One region of the Parageobacillus sp. KH3-4 genome, then DNA from elsewhere that is predicted to be linked to it. Evidence: predicted binding sites of a transcription regulator. Region 1 holds the regulator's gene; each other region holds the start of a gene.
What was found. The regulator Rex, encoded in region 1, represses fermentation and respiration genes when NADH is low (regulators of the CRP and FNR family bind a similar motif). The targets are predictions, from matches to a motif close to TTGTGAAATATTTCACAA.

Region 1 (7,808 bases):
TTGCTTCTGCGATTAATTGACCAACTTCTTCGTCAGCCGCAGAAATAGCCGCAACTTGCGCGATCGATTCTTTTCCTTGGATTGGTTTGGAGATTGCTTTTAATTCTTCTACCGCTACAGCAACTGCTTTTTCAATACCTTTGCGGATTCCCATTGGGTTTGCGCCAGCTGTAACGTTTTTCAATCCTTCGCGAATCATTGCTTGCGCAAGAACTGTCGCTGTTGTTGTACCGTCCCCAGCAACATCGTTCGTTTTGCTTGCAACTTCAGCAACAAGCTTCGCACCCATGTTTTCAAATGGGTCTTCTAATTCGATTTCTTTCGCGATTGTTACACCGTCGTTAGTGATTAATGGAGAACCGAATTTTTTCTCTAACACAACGTTACGGCCTTTTGGACCTAACGTTACTTTTACTGCATCAGCTAGTTTGTCCACACCGCGCAACATCGCGCGACGAGCTTCTTCGCTGAATTTAATTTCTTTTGCCATACCCCGTTACCTCCTTATAAAATGAAATCGTTAAGTATTTTTTGCATATCTATGTTATCAACGCTGTATATTAACCAATAACAGCCAAAATATCGCTTTCACGCAAAATTAAGTATTCTTTGCCGTCATATTTCACTTCTGTACCCGCATATTTCGAAAAGATAATGCGATCGCCAACTTCCACTTCTGGAGCTACACGTTGACCGTTGTCAAGCACGCGTCCTTTTCCAACGGCAACAACTTTACCTTCTTGTGGTTTTTCTTTCGCAGTATCTGGCAATACGATACCGCTTGCAGTTTTTTCTTCCGTTTCAACGATTTCAATGACAACGCGATCACCTAATGGCTTTAACACGGAAAACAACCTCCTTAACATAATTTTCGCCGTTCTTATTAGCACTCGTCGATGTCGAGTGCTAACACACTTATAATATTAATGAACTTCTCTTTTTTTTGCAAGTAGGAAATACAAAAAAATAACATGTTTTTTCTCGTTTCTTCCCCTTAAATTATTTCATATTTCCACAAAATCTAAACAACAACAGTCGATTCTTTTTTGTCATTTTTTATAAAAGATATGCTACAATACGGAAAGTATCATTATTTTATCAGTAAAGGGGTAAGTTTCGTTGAAACGGCGCTATTGGTATGTCATTATTACGTACGTCATCATGCAGCTATCAGGTCTCGTAGGAGTCCCGTTGTTGCATTTTCTCGGTGTCGGAAAACATGCAAAAAATGACTTTGTCGCGGCGGAGATCGCCTCTGGCTATTGGGCAGTGATCAGCTTTTCCATTGCTTTTCTCCTCATCCTCTTTTTCTTGCGCGAGGATATAAAACAGCGGCACACCCGTTATGGTGTTCCGTTATCAACAGCATGGATGTGGGCTGTCGGCGGCTTCTTTTTGTCGTTGTTCGCTCAAAGCATTGCCGCCAATATTGAATGGCGCTTGCTCGGTATCGAGCCTGGTTCAGAAAATACAAAACGAATTGTCGATATCATTCAGGTCACACCATTATTGATGGTTGTCACTTCCATCATTGGGCCAATTTTAGAAGAAATTATTTTCCGCAAAATTATTTTCGGAACGCTATATCAAAAATATAACTTTTTCATTTCCGCGCTAGTTAGTTCGCTTTTATTTGCCATCGTCCATATGGAACTTGAACATCTGCTATTGTATGCGACAATGGGATTCACTTTCGCGTTTCTCTACGCGAAGACAAAACGCATTTTCGTTCCGATTTTTGCCCATGTCACCATGAATACGTTCGTCGTATTCGTACAGACGATATTTGCCGATGATATTGAAAAAATGATGCGGCAAACAGAACATATACAATTCATTATTTGGAGGCTTTTAGTATGATGAAAGGGTCACCATTGCAATTCGCGCTTTTCTATTTCCTTATGGGCATACTATTTACTTACTTGTCGATTCAAAGCGCCGATGAAACCATTTGGAATTTTTTCACGATCGTTCTTGCAATACTGGCTACGCTCGATTTTGGCACCGCAATTCGCTTATTGGTGCTCTACTTTAAAAAATAAACCTCCCGCGCATCACGGGAGGTTTTCTTGTTCCTTCTGCGCCAATAACACTTTTCGATAAGCCATTTTCGAAATCCAAATGCTAATTTCATATAAAATCGAAAGCGGAATCATGACAATGACTTGTGACAGCACGTCCGGCGGCGTAATAACCGCCGCCAAAATCAATAAGGCTAAATATGCATATTTGCGCACCTTCACTAACAACATCGGTGTAATCAAGCCAAGCCTTGTTAAAAACATCACAACGACCGGTAGCTGAAATACGATCCCAAACGGTAAGACAAGATGAAGTAAAAATTGAAAATATTCATTAACACCGATAACTTGATGAATGCCAAGACGTTCTGCCAAATTTTTCATAAAGCGAACAACAAAAGGAAATAGGACGAAATACGCAAAGCTAACGCCGGCTAAAAAGAGAAAAATCGAAATCGGGATGTAACTTAACGTAACTCTTCGTTCTTTTTCATACAGCCCGGGACTGACAAACGCCCAAATTTGATAAAGGAGAACCGGGGCGGTCAGAATAAACGCAATGACAAACGCAAATTGAAAATAAATTTTTATCGGGTCTGTCAGACGAAAGGCGTTCATCGTCAATTCTTTCGCTTCATCCGTCTGCTGCAAATACAAAATGACGGGCTCCACGAAAAAAAAGCTGGCGACAAGCGCGATGATAAAAAACACAACAACGATAATAAGCCGTTTTCGCAATTCTCCTAGGTGTTCATACACCGACATTTCTTTATCGTCCATATTTCAATCATCCTAACAAATCATAATTGATCTTGTTTTTTTTCATCCTCATCCGCCAGCCCTTTTGTCGCATCTTTAAACTCACGCAGCGATTGGCCGAGCGACTTGCCCAACTCCGGGAGTTTTTTTGTTCCAAACAATAATAAAATAACAAGCACAATTAACAAATATTTCACTTTTCATTCTCTCCTTTATTCGGCTGGATAATTTTTCAAGAAATAGACTAGCGATTGCAGTTCAACCGCCAAATCAATATGGTGGACGCGAATATGCTTCGGCACGTTCAAACGGGCTGGCGTAAAGTTTAAAATTCCTTTAATTCCTTTTTGAACAAGACGATCGGTAATCCATTGCGCTACGTGGGCCGGAACAGTCAAAATCGCGACAGGAATGCCCTCGTGAAGACGGGTTTCCAGCTCGTCCAAATGATATACAGGCACACCGCCAACTTCTTTCCCTATTTTCTTTTCATCTACGTCAAATGCCATCACAATTTTTGTGTTGTTGTTTTTCGAAAAATTATAATTTAAAAACGCCGTCCCTAAGTTTCCAACGCCGAATAGCGCCACTTCGGTAATCTCATCTTGATCAAGCGTCTTGCGAAAAAAAGACAATAAATAATTGACATTATATCCGTATCCTTTTTTGCCAAGCGCACCGAAATAAGAAAAATCGCGGCGAATTGTCGCAGAGTCGACCTTCACTGCCTCACTCAACTCCGCGGAAGAAACCCGTTGTTTTCCTGAAGCATGTAAATTTTTTAAAAAGCGGTAATACAATGGCAAACGTTTTGCAGTTGCTTGCGGAATTTTTGGTTGTTCATTGCTCATTCACAAATCCCCCAGCATGACTTTTTTCTCGTTGATAATGGCCTGATTTCCCACCTTTTTTTTCCACTAAATAGGTTGGACCAATGACCATTCCTTTATCTAACGCCTTACACATATCATAAACCGTCAGTGCACAAACAGAAGCAGCCGTTAGCGCTTCCATCTCTACTCCTGTACTTCCTTTCGTTTTGACTGTTACGGTAATCACCAGCTCATATAACGCTTTTTCTTCCTCGACATGCCAAGCAAACTGGATGTCGACTCCTTTTAACATAAGAGGATGGCACATCGGAATTAAATCCGGCGTCTTTTTTGCCGCCATAACGCCAGCTATTTGCGCAACAGCAAGCACATCCCCTTTTTCAATAGCGTGGTTCGTCATTTTTTCGTAAATTTCTTTATTGACGGTCACGCTCGTCCGCGCCACTGCTACACGAACTGTGTCTTCCTTTTCTGTAATATCGACCATTTTTGCGCGACCTTGCTCATTAAAATGCGTAAATGTTGTCAATGTAATCTCCTCCAATTAAAACTATACACTATTTTTCGTCATCTGTCTTTTATCGTTTTATTGCGATAAGAAAACAAGTTACGCTACACTATTATTGTTAAACGAGAGGTGAACGACAATGATTATCTTACAAGTCAATCAATTGACAAAATATTTCGGTGCTGACCTTATTTTATCGAATATAAAATTAGAAATACAATCAAAAGACCGAATTGCTCTCGTCGGAAGAAACGGGGCGGGAAAATCGACATTATTAAAAATTATCGCCGGCGAAATGTCTTACGACAGCGGGGAAATCATCAAACCGAAGGAAGTATCGATCGGATATCTCGCGCAAGATAGCGGGCTGCACTCCTCTTTATCGATTTGGGAAGAAATGATGACGGTATTCGCTCCGCTGAAAGCAATGGAAACTCAATTGCGCGAGATGGAGCGGCAAATGGGTGATCCTGACTTGCTCGCCGATTCTTCTCGCTACGAAAAGCTGTTAAAAGATTACGATGCATTACAAGAGCACTATAAAGAACAAGGCGGCTATCAATACGAAGCCAATATCCGCTCGGTGTTGCACGGTTTACAATTTTCGCAATATGATTATATGACAACTCCTGTTCAATCATTAAGCGGCGGGCAGCGGACTCGGCTGGCGCTTGGAAAATTGCTTTTAATGAAGCCGGATTTGCTTATTTTGGACGAACCGACAAACCATTTAGATCTCGAGACATTAACATGGCTCGAACAATATTTGCAAACATATCCTGGCGCCATTCTCGTCGTATCCCACGACCGTTACTTTCTCGATAAAGTCGCCACCCAAGTATACGAGCTATCGCGTACCACATTGAAACGGTACACGGGAAATTATAGCCGTTACTTAGAACAAAAAGCGGCCGAATACGAACGGGAGCGAAAACTGTACGAAAAACAGCAAGAAGAAATCGCAAAGCTTCAAGACTTTATTCAACGTAATATTGCCCGTGCCTCTACAACGAGACGCGCCCAAAGCCGGCGAAAGCAGTTGGAAAAAATGAAAATAATAGAAAAGCCGATAGGTGATGAAAAATCTGCTTCCTTTTCTTTCGATATTGAACGGCAAAGCGGAAATGACGTGCTGATCGCCGAAGACGTCGCGGTCGGGTATGATATGGACAAACCGCTCATCCGCAACATTCGCTTCCGCATCGCACGCGGCGAAAGCATCGCGCTTGTCGGACCGAACGGAATCGGAAAGTCAACGCTGCTAAAAGCGATCGTAAACAAACTTCCGCTACAAGCAGGGCGTTTCCGCTACGGTTCGAACGTGCAAATCGGCTATTACGACCAAAATCAAGCAGATTTGTCGTCCAATAAGCGCGTTTTAGACGAACTTTGGGATGCATATCCCGAAAAAACGGAAAGAGAAATTCGGACAGTACTTGGTAATTTTTTATTTTCCGGCGACGACGTGCTGAAACCTGTATCGGCGCTAAGCGGCGGCGAAAAAGCAAGGCTGGCGCTTGCCAAATTAATGATGCAAAAAGCGAATTTCCTTATTCTCGACGAACCGACAAACCATCTTGATTTAGACAGCAAAGAAGTGCTCGAAAACGCCTTAATCGAATATCCCGGAACTATTTTATTTGTTTCGCACGACCGCTATTTTATTAACCGAATCGCCACGAAAATATATGAACTTTCTAGCGACGGGATTACCGAGTATTTAGGAGACTATGACTACTATATCGCAAAAAAAGCGGAAATGCTTGAGCTACAGCGCCTCGCTTCCGAGAAACGAACAGACCGCTCTTATGAAGAATCATCATCGAAACTTAGCTACGAACAGGAAAAAGAGGCGAAAAAACTAGAACGGCAGCGCAAACGGCGCATTGAAGAGATTGAAACAGAAATTAGTGAATTAGAACAGCAAATCGCGCATATCGACGAGCAATTATGCGATCCGAACATTTACCAAGATCACGAAAAAGTACAACAATTAACAAAAGAGAATGAAGAAATGAAGGACAAATTAGAAAAATTACTGGAAGAATGGGAAACACTTCATACATTAGAATAATAATGGGCAAAAAACATCCGCGTGTTTGTACAACCGTGGATGTTTTTTAATTAGTCACATACCCACAAAGTTATCCCCAATTCCTTTCCCGTAATCCGAGTTATTCACCGACTTTTCCACATTATCCACAAAAAATTCCGCTTTTATTGGGGAAAATTTGTGGTTATTTTCTCCTTAATAAAACAAGATTATTTCTGTTTTTCCACAATATCCACAATTTGTGGATAAATATATTCACACCGATTATTTTTTTGATAAAAAATTTATCTTTGTTTCTATTATACGAACATTCAAAATAATCTTTCGTTTCGTTCTATAAAAAAGAACTTCCTCCAAGAATTTCCTGGAAAGAAGTCCTTTCGCTAACGTTTATGCTAATTCTAAACTTGGATCGGCATTTAATGCCATATCAGCGCGCTTTCCTTGTTCAAACAAAACGGTTCCTGCCGCTGCAATCATCGCTGCATTGTCGGTACAGAGCGATAATGGCGGAATGACTAACTCGATATCGTCCAATTCGGCCATTTTTCGCGCCAACTCCGCTCGCAAGCCTCTATTTGCTGCGACTCCACCCGCAAGCAGCACTTGACGCACATTATATTCTTTTGCCGCATTGACAGTTTTGGTCACAAGCACGTCAATGACGCTCGCTTGAAAGCTGGCTGCCATATTTTTCGGATCGACATGTTCCCCGCGTTGCTTCGCATTATGGAGCGTGTTTAATACCGCTGATTTCAATCCGCTGAAACTAAAGTCATACGACCCTTCCTCCAGCCATGCCCGTGGCAAATCAATCGTCACCTTCCCTTCATGTGCCAGACGGTCGATATGCGGTCCGCCTGGATAAGGGAGGTTTAGCGCCCTCGCCACTTTGTCATACGCTTCTCCCGCTGCATCATCACGAGTTTCACCGATAACTTGAAACTTGCCATGCTCCTCCATGTACACAAGTTCCGTATGTCCGCCAGAAACGACGAGCGACAATAACGGAAACTTCATGTCCGCGACAAGGCGATTCGCGTAAATATGTCCGGCGATATGATGTACGCCTACAAGAGGAAGACCATAGGCAAATGCTAACGCTTTCGCCGCGTTCACACCAATTAAAAGCGCGCCAACTAATCCCGGGCCTTGCGTTACCGCAATAGCGCTCAACTGTTGAAATGAAATGCCAGCCTCATTCATCGCTTCTTCAATAACGACCGTAATCTGCTCGACATGGTGGCGCGAGGCGATTTCTGGAACGACTCCGCCAAAGCGCTTATGGCTTTCCATTTGTGAAGCGACGATGTTGGACAAAATTTCTGTCCCATTTTTCACTACTGCCGCTGCAGTTTCATCGCAGCTCGTTTCAATTCCAAGTACATATATGTCATGATTCATGCTAATTTCACCCACATTACAAGAGCATCTTCTAAATTGTCCGGATAATATTGTCTGCGGATTCCGCCATTAAGAAACCCCAATTTTCGATATAAAGATTGGGCCACATGGTTAGAAACCCGAACTTCTAACGTCATCGTAACGGCGCCGAGTTGTTTCGCCGTTTCCATCAATTTGCGCATTAGCGCTTCCCCTAATTTTTTGCCACGATATTCAGGCAATACAGCTAC
Region 2 (7,808 bases), 1.5 Mb from region 1:
TCATGCCGATTTGTTTGGCGACATCGGAGACAGCTTTTGCTAATGATTTGAAAATGTCCCAGTCCGAGCGTGCTTCCCAAGGGGAAGAAATCGCCGGATTGAACGGATGAATGAACGGATGCATATCTGTGCTGTTTAAATCATGTTTTTCATACCATGTCGCCGCCGGAAGAACGACATCAGAGTAAAGCGCTGTTCCCGCCATGCGGAAATCAAGGTTCACTAACAAGTCCAGTTTTCCTTCCGGCGCCTTGTCCCGCCATTTGATTTCTTGCGGACGCAGACTGTCTTTATCGTCGTTTAGCAAACCGTGCGTAGTGCCAAGCAAGTGTTTTAAGAAATATTCATGGCCTTTGCCGGAGCTCGAAATTAAATTTGCGCGCCAGACGATTAAGTTTCTTGGAAAGTTGACTTCGTTGTCCGGGTCTTCAATTGCAAATTGCAATTGTTTCGTTTTGAGCTGTTCGGCCACGTAATTTCCAATTTGTTCTGGAGTTGTTGCGCCATTGGCGATAGCTTCTTTGTAAAGATCAATGCCGTTTTTGTTAAATGTTGGATAAGACGGAAGCCAGCCAAGCCGAGCAGCGAGCACGTTATAATCCGCGTAGTGCGAATAGCGAGCTTTTTTCACAAGCGGTGATACGAGTTCATCGACCGGCGTTTCTTCATAGCGCCATTGATCGGTCGCAAAGTAGAAGAACGATGTACCGTTTTGCAATTTCGGCGGCGCTGTCCAATCGCGCGCTGTCATAATCGTTTGCCATCCTTCCACCGGACGAAGTTTTTCTTGCCCGACGTAGTGCGCCCAGCCGCCGCCATTGACGCCTTGTGCGCCGACGAACAAGACGAGGTTCAATACGGCGCGGTAAATCGTATCGGAGTTAAACCAATGGTTAATGCCGGCGCCAACGATAATCATCGAGCGCCCATTCGTGTCGACCGCGTTTTGCGCAAACTCGCGCGCGATTTTAATGGCAAGCTCCCGTTTCACCCCCGTAATCGCTTCTTGCCATGCCGGCGTAAATGGAACGAGGTCATCATATGTTCGGGCAACGTTTCCGCCGATGCCGCGGTCAACCCCGTAATTGGCGAGGACGAGGTCATAGACGGTCGTGACATATATTTCGCCATCTTCGATTTGCACTTTTTTCGCCGGAACAACGCGTTCGATCGTTTTCCTTCCTTCTTCGGTAAAGTACGGAATATGAATTGTGACAAGTTCGTCTTCCATACCTAAAAACGATAGGCGCGGTTCGATCGGTTTTTCTGTTTCTTCATCGACCATGCGCAAATTCCATTTTCCTTGACCGTCCCAGCGTGAGCCGATCGTTCCGTTTGGGATCACAAACGAATTTGTGTTGTCATCGTAAACGATCGGTTTCCATTCGGCGTTGGTGACGTTGCGGCCGAGATCTTTTGCATGCAAGAAGCGGCCGGCCACCCATTTGTCGCCGTCTTTTTTCAACATTACGACAAATGGGAAATCAGTGTACGTTTTTGCGTATTGCTGGAAGTAAGGAACTTGCTGATCGACGTAATATTCTTTTAAAATGACATGCCCCATCGCCATCGCGAGTGCGCCGTCCGTTCCTTGTTTGACGCTGAGCCAATCGTCGGCAAATTTCGTCGATTCGGCATAATCCGGGCTGACGGAAACAACTTTGGTGCCACGGTAGCGGGCTTCTGCTAAAAAGTGGGCGTCCGGCGTCCTGGTGAGCGGCACGTTCGAACCCCATGTAATAATGTAGCCGGAGTTGTACCAATCGCTCGATTCGGGAACGTCGGTCTGGTCGCCCCAAATTTGCGGCGATGCCGGCGGCAAGTCCGCATACCAGTCGTAAAAGCTGAGCATCGGCCCGCCCATCAGCTGCATAAAGCGCGAACCAGCCGCATGGCTGACCATCGACATTGCTGGAATTGGCGAAAAGCCGACATTGCGGTCAGGGCCGTATTTGATAACGGTATATAATAAGGAAGCAGCGACTAGCGTTAACGCTTCATCCCAGCTGACGCGGACAAATCCGCCTTTTCCGCGCGCTTGTTTATACTGTTTTGCTTTTTCCGGATTTTCGACGATGCTTTTCCAAGCGTCAAGCGGGTTTTTATGTTTTTTTAACGCTTCCCTCCACATATCCATCAAGATGCCGCGCACGTATGGATATTTGACGCGGAGCGGGCTGTAAATGTACCATGAAAAACTCGCGCCGCGGGGACAGCCGCGCGGTTCAAAATCCGGCATATCCGGTCCGGTTGATGGATAATCGATTTGTTGTCCTTCCCATGTGACAATGCCGTCTTTGACGTAGATGTTCCAGCTGCACGAACCAGTGCAGTTGACTCCATGGGTCGAACGAACGACCTTATCGTGCTGCCAGCGGCGGCGGTAAGCATTTTCCCAATCGCGGTCGCCATACGTCACTTCACTATGATCATTGGCGTACCGTTCAATCGGTTTTATATATTTGAAACGGTTCAATAATGGAGATCGTTTTCGTTTCATTTTGTTTCACTCCTTCAACAATTTGTGTAATCTACTATATCCATAATGGAAATAAAGAGATGTGAACTTTGTCACATTTGTCTCGGTTGTCACAAATCTGTCAAACGATGACGAAAAAGTATGAACATATAAAAAACGAACAAACATTCTTTTTATGTGCTATAATAAAGGAAAAATTTTTATATGCAGGAGGTCACTTTGCGATATCATAGTCATATTGTTACATCATTGCTATTAGGAGCAACGGCAGCGGCACAAACATCGCTTTCTTTTACAGTAAGCTATACGGCGGGAATTGTCGTCGGCAGCTTGCTCCCGGACATTGACGAGCCGACATCGTACGTCGGGCGGCGTTCATTTGGCGTATCGAATAAAGTAAAAGAAGCGTTCGGCCATCGCGGCATGACCCATTCGCTTTTCGTATGGGGAATCATCGCACTTGTCGTAATGTGGGAATCATCTTCGCTATTTGCGGCTGGCTTTGCGCTTGGCTATTTGTTTCATATTCTCGAAGACTTTTTTTCTGTCCAAGGTGTGCCTCTCTTTTGGCCGTTCACTACAAAGCGGTTTAAAATTCCGCTTTATCGTACAGGCAATATCGTAGAAAAGGCGTTGTTTTACGCGGCGTTTGTTTTGCTTATCTATCTCGGTACAAAAGAACAGCTGTTTTCTGAATGGTGGCGTTCGCTTGCTTTGTTTTGGTGAGGAAAAAGGAAAAAAGCCTGTCGGCGGCGAATACAAATTACAAAAGGAAGCGCATTTTCTGAAGTGGGGGAGAGGAGATGAAAGAGAGGTACCCTGTACTGCCAGGGGCGGAGCCGTTTTATTTTGAAGGAAGTCGCACGGGCATTTTGCTTTCTCACGGTTTTACCGGCACGACGCAAAGCATGCGTCCGTTAGGCGAAGCATACGCCAAGGCGGGCTATACCGTCTGCGGCCCGCGTCTGAGAGGACATGGAACGCATTATGAAGATATGGAGCAGACGACATACGAAGATTGGATTCATTCCGTGGAAGAGGGGTACCAATGGCTGAAAGAGCGGTGTGGCATTATTTTTGTGACAGGATTGTCGATGGGCGGGACGCTCGCATTGTATATGGCCGAGACCTATCCTGACATTCAAGGCATCGTTCCGATCAACGCAGCTATCGACATACCGGTTATGGCCGACGGCGCCGCTCATCGTGCTGAGCTGCCGCGCTACTTGGACGCGATCGGCTCGGATATTAAAAATCCGGAAGTGAAAGAGCTGGCGTATGAAAAAACGCCAACCGCTTCACTTCAACAAATTGTCAAACTGATGGAGAAAGTAAGAAACAACCTTCACCGCATTACATGTCCAGCGCTTATTTTTGTGTCGGAAGAAGACCATGTCGTCCCGCCGGATAACTCACGGCTGATTTTGCAGAAAATCAGCTCGGCGGAAAAAGAACTCATATCTTTGAAAAACAGCTACCATGTCGCGACGCTGGACTATGATCAACAAACGATTATCGATTTATCGCTGCGCTTTTTTGCCATGCATGCGAATAAATAAAAAGCTTGGCCCGTCATTGTTCCGCTCATTGCGATTTTTGCTGCGCATACAAACAAAAAAGAGATTTGCCCGCCATCATCCGCGGGCAAATCTCTTTTGCTAGGAAAGATAGGATTCATTTCCTGTCGTGTCTTTAAAAACTATAGCACTTCTCTGCGGTTCATTTTACACTAGGAATATCACAAAAAGTTGGCATTGTTTGTTGGAATGCCTTGTACAGTTATAGTAGAAAAGGAGCTTTGTACATGGATATAGAACGAATCGCAACCTATATAAAAGAAAAACGCATTATCGAAGCATTAGAGGAAATAAAGCCGATGCTTCAGAAAGCAAAGGAACATCCGTTGTGCTGGAGAATGCCGCTGCAGGCATGGCAAACAGCGGACTCGTTTCATCATCTGATCCGTTTGTTTGATTATGCGTTAATGTACCGCCATAGCGCGCTGTTGGCGCGCTACGCCCACCGCCGTTTTGCGACGCTGCAGACGCTGACGTGGGTATGTGATGAGTGGCTCGAAGAACGGCGGCCACTGGATGTCGAAGAAGCGCTACGGCCGCGTTTGGAAGAAGCAATTGCAAACGGAAAGGAAAAACCGGAACATATCGCGCGCGCTGCATTCACACTCGTGCGCACTTTTTTGGAAATGCACAGGATCGCAGAGGCACAGCAGTGGATGGACGTAGTAGAACGATACGAAACGATTCCGATGTACGATAAATGGGGATACTTTTATATGGAAGCGGGCGACCGCGACAGAGCGGAAGAAATATTGCAGAAAGGATTGGATGAGCCGGAGCGCGGCGATATGTGCCATTTGCTTTTGGCCGACTTGTACGCGCTAAACGGCTGCCAGCGGAAAGCACTAGAAGTTGTCGAGCGTGGCATCAAACGGTTTCCGCAAGTGCCGGCGTTATATGTGGAAAAAGCGCGCCGGCTACGCGATTTGCATGAGTACGAAGCAGCGCTCGAAGCGATGGAGGAGGTCGACCGCCTCACTCCGTTTCATGTCCACCATCGCTATTTTGCCCATGTGCGTGCGCAAATCTATTACAAGCTTGGCAAATTCGATAAACTAGCGGCGCTTGTTCGAACAGAGAAATCATTGGCATCTACGCCATACGTGCGCGCAAGCGAACGCGCTTCCCTGCCGCAAGTGATCTTGCCGCTTGTGCCTGTCGTGCAAAAACACAATTATTGTGTGCCCGCGAGTTTGGAAATGATGCTGTGGCTGTTGGGCAAGGAGCGCACACAAGATGAAGTGGCTCAGCATGTTTTTGATGTTCGCGGTTCAAAATTGTCGACAACCGTACATTATTTGGAAACGCTCGGCTTTTTATGCCGCTTTTTCGTCGGTTCCGTGGAGCGATGGAAACGGTTGATCGATGCCGGAATTCCCGTGCTGCTAAGCGTCGATTACGAACAATCTTCGCATGTGCAAGTATTGTTTGGCTATGATGAGCGCCTCGGGGCGTTTTACGTGCAAGATCCAAACATGCTCGAGCCGTTTGTGGTTGCTTATGACGAAGTCGAAAGATGGTATGCGGGAACACATTATTTGTCGATTGCTGCGATTCCCCGGGAAAAAGAAGCGATTGCCGTGTTGCTGCCGGAAGCGGAAGATCAATATTTCCGCCAGCTTCATGCCTTCGCCGAAAAAATGGATGAAGATGACCAAGCGTATATTGCGCCGTTTCTCGCGTTTTTGCGCCAGCATGAACACATCCCATACACGTGGCTGTATGTTGTGAAGCATTTTGGCACAGAAGAAGCGAAAGAGCTGCTTCTCGATTATACCGAGCGGGTGCTTGCTAAATACGGCGATATTAATGATTTACTGCTTGCGGCGGCGAAAGCGTACGTGTACGGGAAAGAAATCGAACGAGCCGAAGCGGTGCTGGCGCGGGTGAAAGGAAAAGCCAGCAGTCCACTGTATCACTATTTGCGAGGACGGGTCGCGTTTTACGAAAGCCGGTACGAAGAAGCAAGCCGCCATTTCCGGGCTTCTCTTCAGCTCGATCCCGACCAGCCCGATGTCTGGAGCTATATGGCCCTTAGCATTGCGTACGGTGGAAAGGAAAAGAAAGGGCTGGAACTGTCGCAAATCGCTTTAACGCTACATCCCGACGATCTGTTTATTGGCACGAACCACGGCATCATGTTATTTCAGGCCAAACAATTTCAGGAGGCGCGCGCCTTTTTTGACCAATTGCTGCGCCGTCATAAACGCGATGCCCATTTATGGTATGAACGGGCGCGCTGCGATGAAATGCTAGGAAAGATCCGCAAAGCGGAACGCGGCTTTCTTGTCGCTAAAGCGCTCGATGGCGAAGAGCCGTATCCATATTTGGCGTTAGCGGATTTATATGAAAATGAGTTAGGGGATCGGCAAAAAGCTGAAGCTGTTTTGCTGGAAGGAGCAGAAAAGGCTGGAAGCGCCCCTGAGCTACACGTTCGCCTTGGCGACTGGTATATGGAACGAGACGAAGCGGAAAAGGCGGAAGCGCATTACCAAAAAGCGCTGGAACAAGAGGAAAAAGAAATCTTTGCCCATCTCGGTCTTGCATACGTGATGATGCAACGTGGGCAGCGCGATGAAGCAAAACAGTATTTATTGGACAAGAAGCCGTTATTTGCCCAAAACAGCGAGTATCTATTAAATGCCGGGAAAATGCTCCTGGCCAATGAGCTAGCCATAGAAACGGAAGAAAAAGGAACTGCGCTTGCCTTTCTTGAAGAAGGATTGTGCCTTGCGCAATTTGATGTGGCAGAAGCGTATGAGTTTTATATCGAACAACTGACCGAACTTTCTCTTGTCGACCGCGGGATAGCTTTTCTTGAGAAGCTCATCGACGAGCGTCCGACTGATGTAAACGCGCTTTGTTACCTCGGCGTGCTTTATGAGCAAAGCGGCATGTTTTCGAAAGCGATCGGTTTATATGAACGGGCGAGCAAGGTGCGAAAAAGCACGTTTCCGCTCTATCGTCTGGCCGAAACGTATCGCGCGTTTGAACGCTGGGACGAGGCAAAACGGTATTATGAAGCGTGTCTCGAGGTCGATGATACGTTTGCGGTGGCTCACCTTCGCTTAGCTGTTCTTTACGAAATGGAGGAAAACATTGATAAGCAGCGGTTCCATCTGCAAAAAGCGCTCGAACACGATCCGTTGCACGTCCATGTGGAACATGCCGTCGCGCTGTTTGACGATCCGTCCCTGCTTCTCCAAACAATGGAATCTGTGCGGGAACGAGCGGGCGACGTTTGGTACTATGACAGCCTCGGTTACGTATATGGAGCAATGGGGGATGTTTCCAAAGAAAAAGAGGCGGTCAAACAAGCGCTTCGCCTCCATCCTGATCATCCGGATGTGCTCCACCATGATGCGAAAGTGCTTGTCAAGGAAGGGAAGCCACGCGAAGCGATCGCCATCCTTGAGCGGCTGATTGAGCAGGATGTCCGTAACGAAGCCTTGTATGAAACTTATGTTCAAGCGTTTTCGTATACAATGAGAGGAATAGGAAAACTGCGCGAGCGGCTGCGCAAATGGAAGCTTGACAATCAAAAGAAAAGCATCGTATACATGCACACCGCTTCCGCCCTTTCCCCATATATGATCGACATAACATGGGCTGAGGAGGATGGCTCTTTCGCCAAACGGCTATGGACAAAAGCAAAAGCATGGACGAAAGAAATGGTTGTTGTTTCTGCTGTTTTGGATTTATACGAAACGGCGCTCCGTTTGGACAGCGGCAATATAGAAGCATATGAGCGA
Region 3 (7,808 bases), 1.8 Mb from region 1:
CTCCGGTGGAATATCGGGGAAAGGTTGTTCTTCCTTTGGAATCGTTCTTTGTTATAAAGCACGACTAACCTGCTGATTCATTTCGTTCGACATATGCGACAAGGAGAAAGATAAAAGATAGTTCAACAATCTCATTTGCAATATGAAGAAAATTGTCTTATCTGCTCTTTTTGAACTTCCATTACCTGTTTTGTTTTTTCCATTTTCACTTGCCCTTTTATCATTTTACTTCTCCTCTCTTTTCACTAAAAAATGTGATCACTAATGAAACCGTCCTTAGTCCTTATCAGTAATAAATACAGGGGAAATGACTTTTTGACAGCTGAAGAGATTTTTTTCAGAAATATTGCCGCCATCCCTATGGTTATGATAAAGATCTCGTACTACAAATATTTGATACACGAAACAAAAACATTTCAGGAAGTATACTGATTCCAAGATCAGCTTGATTTTCAGCTAATTCATATTCGAGCTTTGGTGACACTTGATTTTTGATTTTCCTTTAAAATCCGCGCCCTACATTGTTATCGCTCCCCTACTCTGGAATAATAAACTGTTCTTCTTCCATCTTCAGTAGATACTGCTTCTTACGCTTTAACACTAACTTATTAGTAGATCTTATACTTCCTACATTTGTTATCTTGTTAGAGAAAAGAATAAAAATTAAAATATTTTAATAACTTTTGTATTAATCTATACTTAACAAGTAAAAGGGAGTTCTTTAAATAGAATATATATACTTACTTGTTTTACCAATAATAGGTGTTTTGTGGTTTTTAAATTTAACAAGCTTTTTAAAAAATTTACACAGTAATGGAAACATACTTAATCAAACAATACTAGGTGCCGTATTAACCTTTATCTTTACTTTTCTATTTATGTACGGGTTTTTAGGAACGCATTAATTATTCAAATACCTCCTGTACAAAAAGGATTGAACTACCTCCACTTACCGGCTAATGGACGATGGAAGTGGGGGATTCTTGCTTGTTTCCTTTGGCCGTTGTTGCTCAAAGGAAACAAGCCGCCCTCCTCTGTTCAACAAGAGAAGTAGCCATATAGGGATGTCCAAAGTGTCCCTTACGGAGGACACTATATACCTGCTAATACAGCACATATAGAAGGTACACCATCTTCCCTCGTAGGCATCCAAAGAACTCATTGCAATACACCATGTTAAAGCTGGCGATATCATCTGCTTTTTAATTGCTTGCTGCGACTGGAATGCACAGACAGGAAGTTGTTGATTTGAAGCGGGAGAAGGTTGATTTTAACAATAAAACAATCCAAATATATGAAAAAGTTAATAATAAGGAACGGCTTTTTCCTCACTTTTTACTGCCAATAAATACTAATACTCAAAGAGTTGAATCACCTTGGATCTTTCTAAATCACTAGTCATCAAATCCCTCCTGCTTTTCCTTCTTCAATCATTTTATTAATCTTTTTCTCTAAATCTGAAGTATCCATCTGAGAATTTTGATTAGTTTTAACCGCGATTACACTAGATGTTCCTAAACCAAGTAACATTGCAGCTTTATGAAGGGAAGTGTGGCTAGCTTCTGAAGCCAAGATAACTGGTTGTTCCATTAACCTAGTTAATCCTTCCTCTTTAACTGAAAAGCAGTGATTACGCGCCACTGCAAGAGCTTGTAAATTTGCAAGACTTCCGCCGCTTATCATTACTCCCCCACTCTGTTCATCGTAACCAAACATTCGGGCAATGTTCCGCAGCACTTGTACTTCCATTTGGGAAAATACAGGAGACATTTCAAGACTCAGCATGTTGTTATTAAGGCATTGTTGTTACAAATTTATGACTTACCGCCATTCAAACATTGCCTTGCTTTTATTTAACGCCTCTCGTTAGTGAAACATCATTCTCCACATACGCAGTACAAATTCCAACTTAAAAACATTCTGCACTTCATCCAAAATACATAGCTAAGACGGTAAGAAGGAATGAAGTTAAGCAGATGAATCTGTTCTTCCTCACTCCAATGTTTTGCCAATCTCCCCCCAACACAAAAATTTATAAGAAATATATTCTAAACAAATTGTTTTAACCCTTTTTCGAACTAGTGCTGCCTCGTTAATGAATTTCGTATAAAATCCATTCTAATACTTTCAAGGATAATTGATTATCATCACCTGCCATTACTGCTTTCTTTCCATGTAATAATAATTTTAATACAATCTTGGACCAAACAAATGAAACCATCCTCTTTCATTTGTTTACGAAGTTCTTAATTAAGTGAACCCTACATATCATGCTTGAACGTATGATGGCACCACCAAGGCAGCCGCCGTCCATATCCAAGTTGTTTAATACGGGGCATCTAGGAGGTAATCACACCAATATCACTGCTTCTCGTTGCTTCATCATATATTTATTCATTTACGTCTGCGGCAAAAGAAAATTATATTCAGTGAATCTTGTCACAAATCATTCTTAAAATTTCCAAAGAAAATGCACAAATTGTGATTAATGTTAGTAGATGTGTAAACAAATACAGGGGGTGATTGGATGAACATGACGCATTACATGGAACTGTTAGCAGTGAATCAACCTTGGAATTTGATTTTATTTATGGCTATTCCCGTTGCTCTTGCCGAAACGATCGCGATAACGGAACTAGCCATTCTTTTTACTCGACGTTTCGATGGAATGATCCGTAAAGTCAACAAAATATGCAGTATCCTTGCTGGTGTCTATTTTTTAGGAATTTTTATTTACTTATTTGTCAATGCCGTCATTCCATTTACATTGAATGGGGAATGGCGCGGATGGATTGATATCATTGCAGTAGGATTTTATTTAATGGGAGTCCTTCCATTATTGGGATTAAGTCTAATCGATTTAGGCATAGTCGGGCGAAGATGGAGCGAGGAACAAAAATTGAAATATCATTCCACTTTCGTTGGTATATTTTTAGTAGTAGCCCATATTGCCATGATTTTTGGAATGCTCGACCCATCGATTGGCGGCAACCATTCCCATCATATGCATATGTAAAAGTAAAAGAGGGTGTCCCAAAAATGATTGCTTTTGGGACACCCCCCACATTTCTAATTCAACATATTGCAGAAACAATTCTCGATTGTGTAAGAAATAAAATGTCAATCAAGGAACAATTTAATTCACATTTTGTTTAATTAGTTTCTTACTTCTTAGAAAAGCTAATTTATTATTGAGTGAGTTATAGCTGGATTTTCACTAAGACCAAGGAAATAAAACTATTTGCCACTCGATGGATTAACACCGATAGCACATACAGCTGAAACCGGCTTCATTTTTTTCACTTCAAGTCGAATTGATGTGAACCCTGCCGCTTTGAGATACTGTACTAATTTTTCCCCTTCTTGGCGTGCCATTTCATTAGTTGCACCCTTGGAGCGAGGCTGGAGTGTAATTGCAATCAGCCCGTTTGGCTTCAGCAAATTCCGTAACTCTTTTAATCGTTCAATAGGTTGCTCCCAGAATATAATCGAATTGATCGAAAAGATTTTATCAAACGTTTCGTTAAACACAGGAATATCCTCAATAGCCGCAAGCTGTAGCTTTACTCTTCCTTCCCGTATAGCGGCCTCATTTCTTTTTTGTGCTTGTGAAAGCATTACTTCTGAGGGGTCAATTCCTACGAACATCCCCTCCTTAATGATGCTGCTTATCTTCTCAGCTGCGATTCCGGGACCAAATCCAATCTCTAATACCGTATCATTGCTTCGTATATCCAATAATGACACGGTCCATTCGTTGATTTCTTTATTGGTAGCTGCCATAATCCTCCCACCGATGTTTCCTAAAAAACCAGATGGCCGACCGAATAAATTCATCAAGAATCGACTCATTAAAAACCTCCTCTAAAATGGATTCTAAATTGTTTTTTATATATAAAAGGAAGACTTCTTGATGTAAGTTTAGAGTATCAAAAGCTACTCTAAGAGAAGTTCGAATAGCATCGGATTTATAATCCTTATCTGCGATATTCCCCCTCTTTAATTACAATTGTCGTTTCACACGATCGGCCAATCCAATCAATGTTAGTCAGCTTAATTAAACCAGCCATTTTACCCTTAAGATATATTACGCCATATATTACACCTTTTCCTTCTTCAACTAATGCTGTCTGTTAGCATAATGAAAAAAGGATACCTTACCCACATTTTGAATCGCCTGCATTACCAATGTAATATCACTGTCTTCAATGGCTACATCCGATCCGTATTGGTGTCAATTGACATTTCCGATATCTGCTTGCGTAGGTGCCGGGGCATCATTGATTCCATCCCCATCATGGCTACCGTTTGCTTCTGGATTTCTAGTTTGTACCAAACAAGAGAAAAAGGGATGCCGTTTTACATTATCTCTACCTGTTACCTCAATAAAAGGGAGTGCCAGAAAAACGCGGATTTACAAATACTAACAAAATTTTTTCAAAAAACAGATTCCGGTACAATAAGAAAGCCGGGCTTTTGTATATCATTTGGAGGAACATTTTCATTATCGATTCCCGGAGTGTAACAAAAAATAGAAACAATTCGTTCATTATACCGTATTGAAAGGTAGTAATAAGTATAAGGATCAGGAGGTAATTGGTTCATGGAGAAAACGCAATTGATACAAAAATTCAATAAACAGGCTGCCAAATATGCAAAAAAACGTAAAAAACAAGAACAAAATAAATGGAGAAAGCAAATTTTCCAGTCAGTTAAAGGAAAAACTCTAGAGGTGGCTGTTGGAGCGGGGATGAATTTCGCCTTTTATCCTAAAGACATTGAGTACATAGGTGTAGATTTCAGCCCCCAAATGATTGAACAAGCTAAAGAAGCAGCAAGAGAATATGGGATTAATGCTAAATTTATCATATCTGATGTGGAAAGTCTTAACTTCCCTGAGAATTCCTTTGATACCATTGTATCATCGGGTTCTTTATGTAGTTATGAAGATCCAGTCCATGTTCTAAATCTTTTTAATCAATGGTGTAAGGAAGACGGCCAGATATTACTTATGGAGCATGGATTATTTTCTGTCCCTGCACTGGCTTGGCTCCAAAAGAAACTTGATAATTTTGCCGTTAAAGCTATTGGATGCCATCAAAATCGGGATATCTTAGATATAGTCAAGCAATCCAATTTGATAATTAACAAGCATGAACGTGCATTCTTGGGATATCTTTATTTAATCTGGGCAAATCCGCAAAAGATACAATAGTATAATTTAGGAGTTAATTAGCGTCTTTTTATAGGTGGTCTTAATTCTTCCAAATACAAAGTTATTCCTTGGATATGTTGTTTTGCTGTTTCCTGCTATGAAACCAATTGGAGTTTCATTGTTTTTCCAAAAAAATCCCGCAAATTTAGGAGCATGAAACAAATCCGTAAGCCTTTCTTTAGCAGTTTCATACGTCCAACTTTCATTCCAAGGCTCACTATTAAAAACTTTAAATTCGATACATTGTTTCAAATTATCTGTTGTAATTGGTACAACTGTTTCTGTCACCAAAAGTTCCTTCTTCCAATATAATTCTTCAACTACCCTTCCCTTAGCCAAACATGAAACAAGTTTCACCACAGATGATGGGAGTTCATTCGTTCTTCCATGAGAGACAACCATATCGCATCTATGCTCACCCCATCAGAAGGATGAAAATAAAATATATGTCGATACTGTTCTTATGGCTTAAGTCAAAGAGCGTTTAGTATTGCCATTTTGGGTTTAGAAATTTTCATGATAGACCTCCATGCCATGATATGACACCAACAAATGATGAAAACACAAATTTTCGGGACAGTTGAATTAGTAAATTCATTTTCTAACCTAAATAGATAATTCCCATTTTTCTTCTATAAGTTCTTTGTTAGACAAATTTCGTATTCGAGTCTCTTTTAGTTGGAACCCATTTTTCTCATAAATACGTCTTGCTGTTTTAAGTTCACTATTTGTCCAAAGTATGACAGCCTGGTAGCCTTTTTCTTTACAAAAAGCAATTGCGGTTTGTAACAATTGCTTTCCATAACCAGAACCTCTTAGATCAGGTTCAACAAGAAATAATCCTAACTGAGCAACTTTGTCATTCACTTTTTTAATACTTATTGAACCTTTTGGCTCTCCTTCAATTTCTAAAATCCAAATATTTTCTTTGCTGTCAGACCTTTTTATAAAACCATTCACACTTTCTGCAATGAAATCCCGGAAAGACAAGTCGTACTGGTATTCTCTATTGTATATCTTATAATGTGAGTTAATTATGTAATCTGCGTCCTCTAATTTAAACATGCGTATCATTATATCACCATTTTCCTTTATTTCACATTAAAGGTTACCTTCTTCAATGAACCTGCCCCGTTCATATTAGTAGAAACTGAACGAACTTTTGTTTTAAAAGTGATGTAGAACGAAGATCAGTAAATCCTGAAATATCATCACCGATATTTCGTGTTAGTCAAGCCGGCTCCTTATTAAGCTTATACAGATGCTAAGCTGTTAAAATGAAAGCAGCTCAGTGCATACTTCTATATGTAATTGTATAATTGCTTGTTAATAAGCGGTTTCTTCCTCAAACAGTACAGGAGATAATCCTCTGGTTTCAATTGCGGAATATTCCAAAGTTATTCTCCTTGCACGATTGTCCCACTTATCGTTTTAGGAAGTCTTAGTGATCCCTGTGACCTTTCTTTAAAGGAAAAGATAAAAGGATTACTATTTGTTCCTGCACCAATGATGACGCTCAAATCCTTTGGAGAATATAAAACCGTATGCAACGTACCAAAAAAATTTTTGTAATCATCGAAAAATAAAGGTGATTTTTCGCTATTAAAGTGATGAAAAGCAGACAACAGTGCAACAAAATACCATTTGAAGACACTAAACCTAAATTGTATTCCAACATGTAATCCGAATACCTAAAAAAGTAAATTTCATTTAGAGGCTATAAAAAACAGACATTGGCAAGGTTTGACTTTCCCATTATTATGGTTAACCCCGCTTGTTACAATTGTTTTTGGTGATTAACGGTTTCATTGGCTTTATTATCCTTAAATTTTAAAAGACCCATAGCAGTAAGAATGAGAAACATAACGGATGTAAATCCTATTAAAACCCATATACTATACTCGGATTCTAAACGATCCATACTCCATCCCATGAGTAAAGGAAGAACTGCTCCCCCAATTCCGCCTGAAGCAATTAGATTACTTGTTGTTCGCTTCGTAGTTCCAGGAAACACCTTATCCGCAAAAACAAGCGTTATGGAAAAAATCCCAGACAAGAAAAGTCCAACCAGAAAAACAAGAAGAAAAATAATCAAGGTATTTTTTACCACAGAAATATTAGCAATAAAGATAAGAGCTCCTAAATTGCTAAAAAAAAGAAACCGGTAATACTTAATCTTTTCAGCAAGGACACCAGCAAAAATTCGTCCAATGACCATAGCAACCCAAAATAAAGTAACACTGAGCCCTGCTACGTAACTACTTATCTCTATTTGTTTGATTAATATAGATGGAAGAAAATTAATAATACTTGTCTCAATGCCGACATAAAGGAACAGGAAACACATGAAAAACATAAGGCGAAAAATCGCCCTCTTATCATAAGAGTTTACCGTAGGAAATCCATCCTTGTTTTTAGGAGTTGGAACTAAAGTATCGACTTTCCGAAAAGATTCGTGACTCCAAATTATAGTCATAATAAGTGCAAAAAAACCAACTATCATAAATGAAGCAGACCATGCTCCTTTTACTATTAAAACACTTGATAATATTGGCATCAATAAAGCACCAATGCCAAACGAAACCTCAAGCCG

Region 2: a site for Rex is predicted at 2,560-2,577, ahead of MWM02_RS10430 (nitrate reductase subunit alpha). Genes of this name have one in related genera too.
Region 3: a site for Rex is predicted at 2,428-2,445, ahead of MWM02_RS09405 (DUF6803 family protein). Genes of this name have one in related genera too.

What each region holds. Positions count from the first base shown of each region.
Region 1 is NZ_AP025627.1:3,561,189-3,568,996, forward strand. It holds gene groL (chaperonin GroEL) at 1-490, opposite strand, end outside; gene groES (co-chaperone GroES) at 561-845, opposite strand; gene MWM02_RS18050 (CPBP family intramembrane glutamic endopeptidase) at 1,120-1,860, shown strand; gene MWM02_RS18055 (YdiK family protein) at 1,857-2,042, shown strand; gene tatC (twin-arginine translocase subunit TatC) at 2,055-2,801, opposite strand; gene tatA (twin-arginine translocase TatA/TatE family subunit) at 2,822-2,977, opposite strand; gene MWM02_RS18070 (redox-sensing transcriptional repressor Rex) at 2,993-3,631, opposite strand; gene moaC (cyclic pyranopterin monophosphate synthase MoaC) at 3,621-4,142, opposite strand; gene MWM02_RS18080 (ABC-F family ATP-binding cassette domain-containing protein) at 4,261-6,195, shown strand; gene tsaD (tRNA (adenosine(37)-N6)-threonylcarbamoyltransferase complex transferase subunit TsaD) at 6,565-7,578, opposite strand; gene rimI (ribosomal protein S18-alanine N-acetyltransferase) at 7,575-7,808, opposite strand, start outside.
Region 2 is NZ_AP025627.1:2,016,289-2,024,096, reverse strand. It holds gene MWM02_RS10430 (nitrate reductase subunit alpha) at 1-2,500, opposite strand, end outside; gene MWM02_RS10425 (metal-dependent hydrolase) at 2,699-3,205, shown strand; gene MWM02_RS10420 (alpha/beta hydrolase) at 3,283-4,038, shown strand; gene MWM02_RS10415 (bacteriocin-processing peptidase family protein) at 4,284-7,808, shown strand, end outside.
Region 3 is NZ_AP025627.1:1,809,399-1,817,206, reverse strand. It holds gene MWM02_RS09410 (pyridoxal-dependent decarboxylase) at 1,402-1,749, opposite strand; gene MWM02_RS09405 (DUF6803 family protein) at 2,528-3,016, shown strand; gene MWM02_RS09400 (class I SAM-dependent methyltransferase) at 3,238-3,852, opposite strand; gene MWM02_RS09395 (class I SAM-dependent methyltransferase) at 4,604-5,215, shown strand; gene MWM02_RS09390 (hypothetical protein) at 5,222-5,503, opposite strand; gene MWM02_RS09385 (GNAT family N-acetyltransferase) at 5,822-6,289, opposite strand; gene MWM02_RS09380 (MFS transporter) at 6,993-7,808, opposite strand, start outside.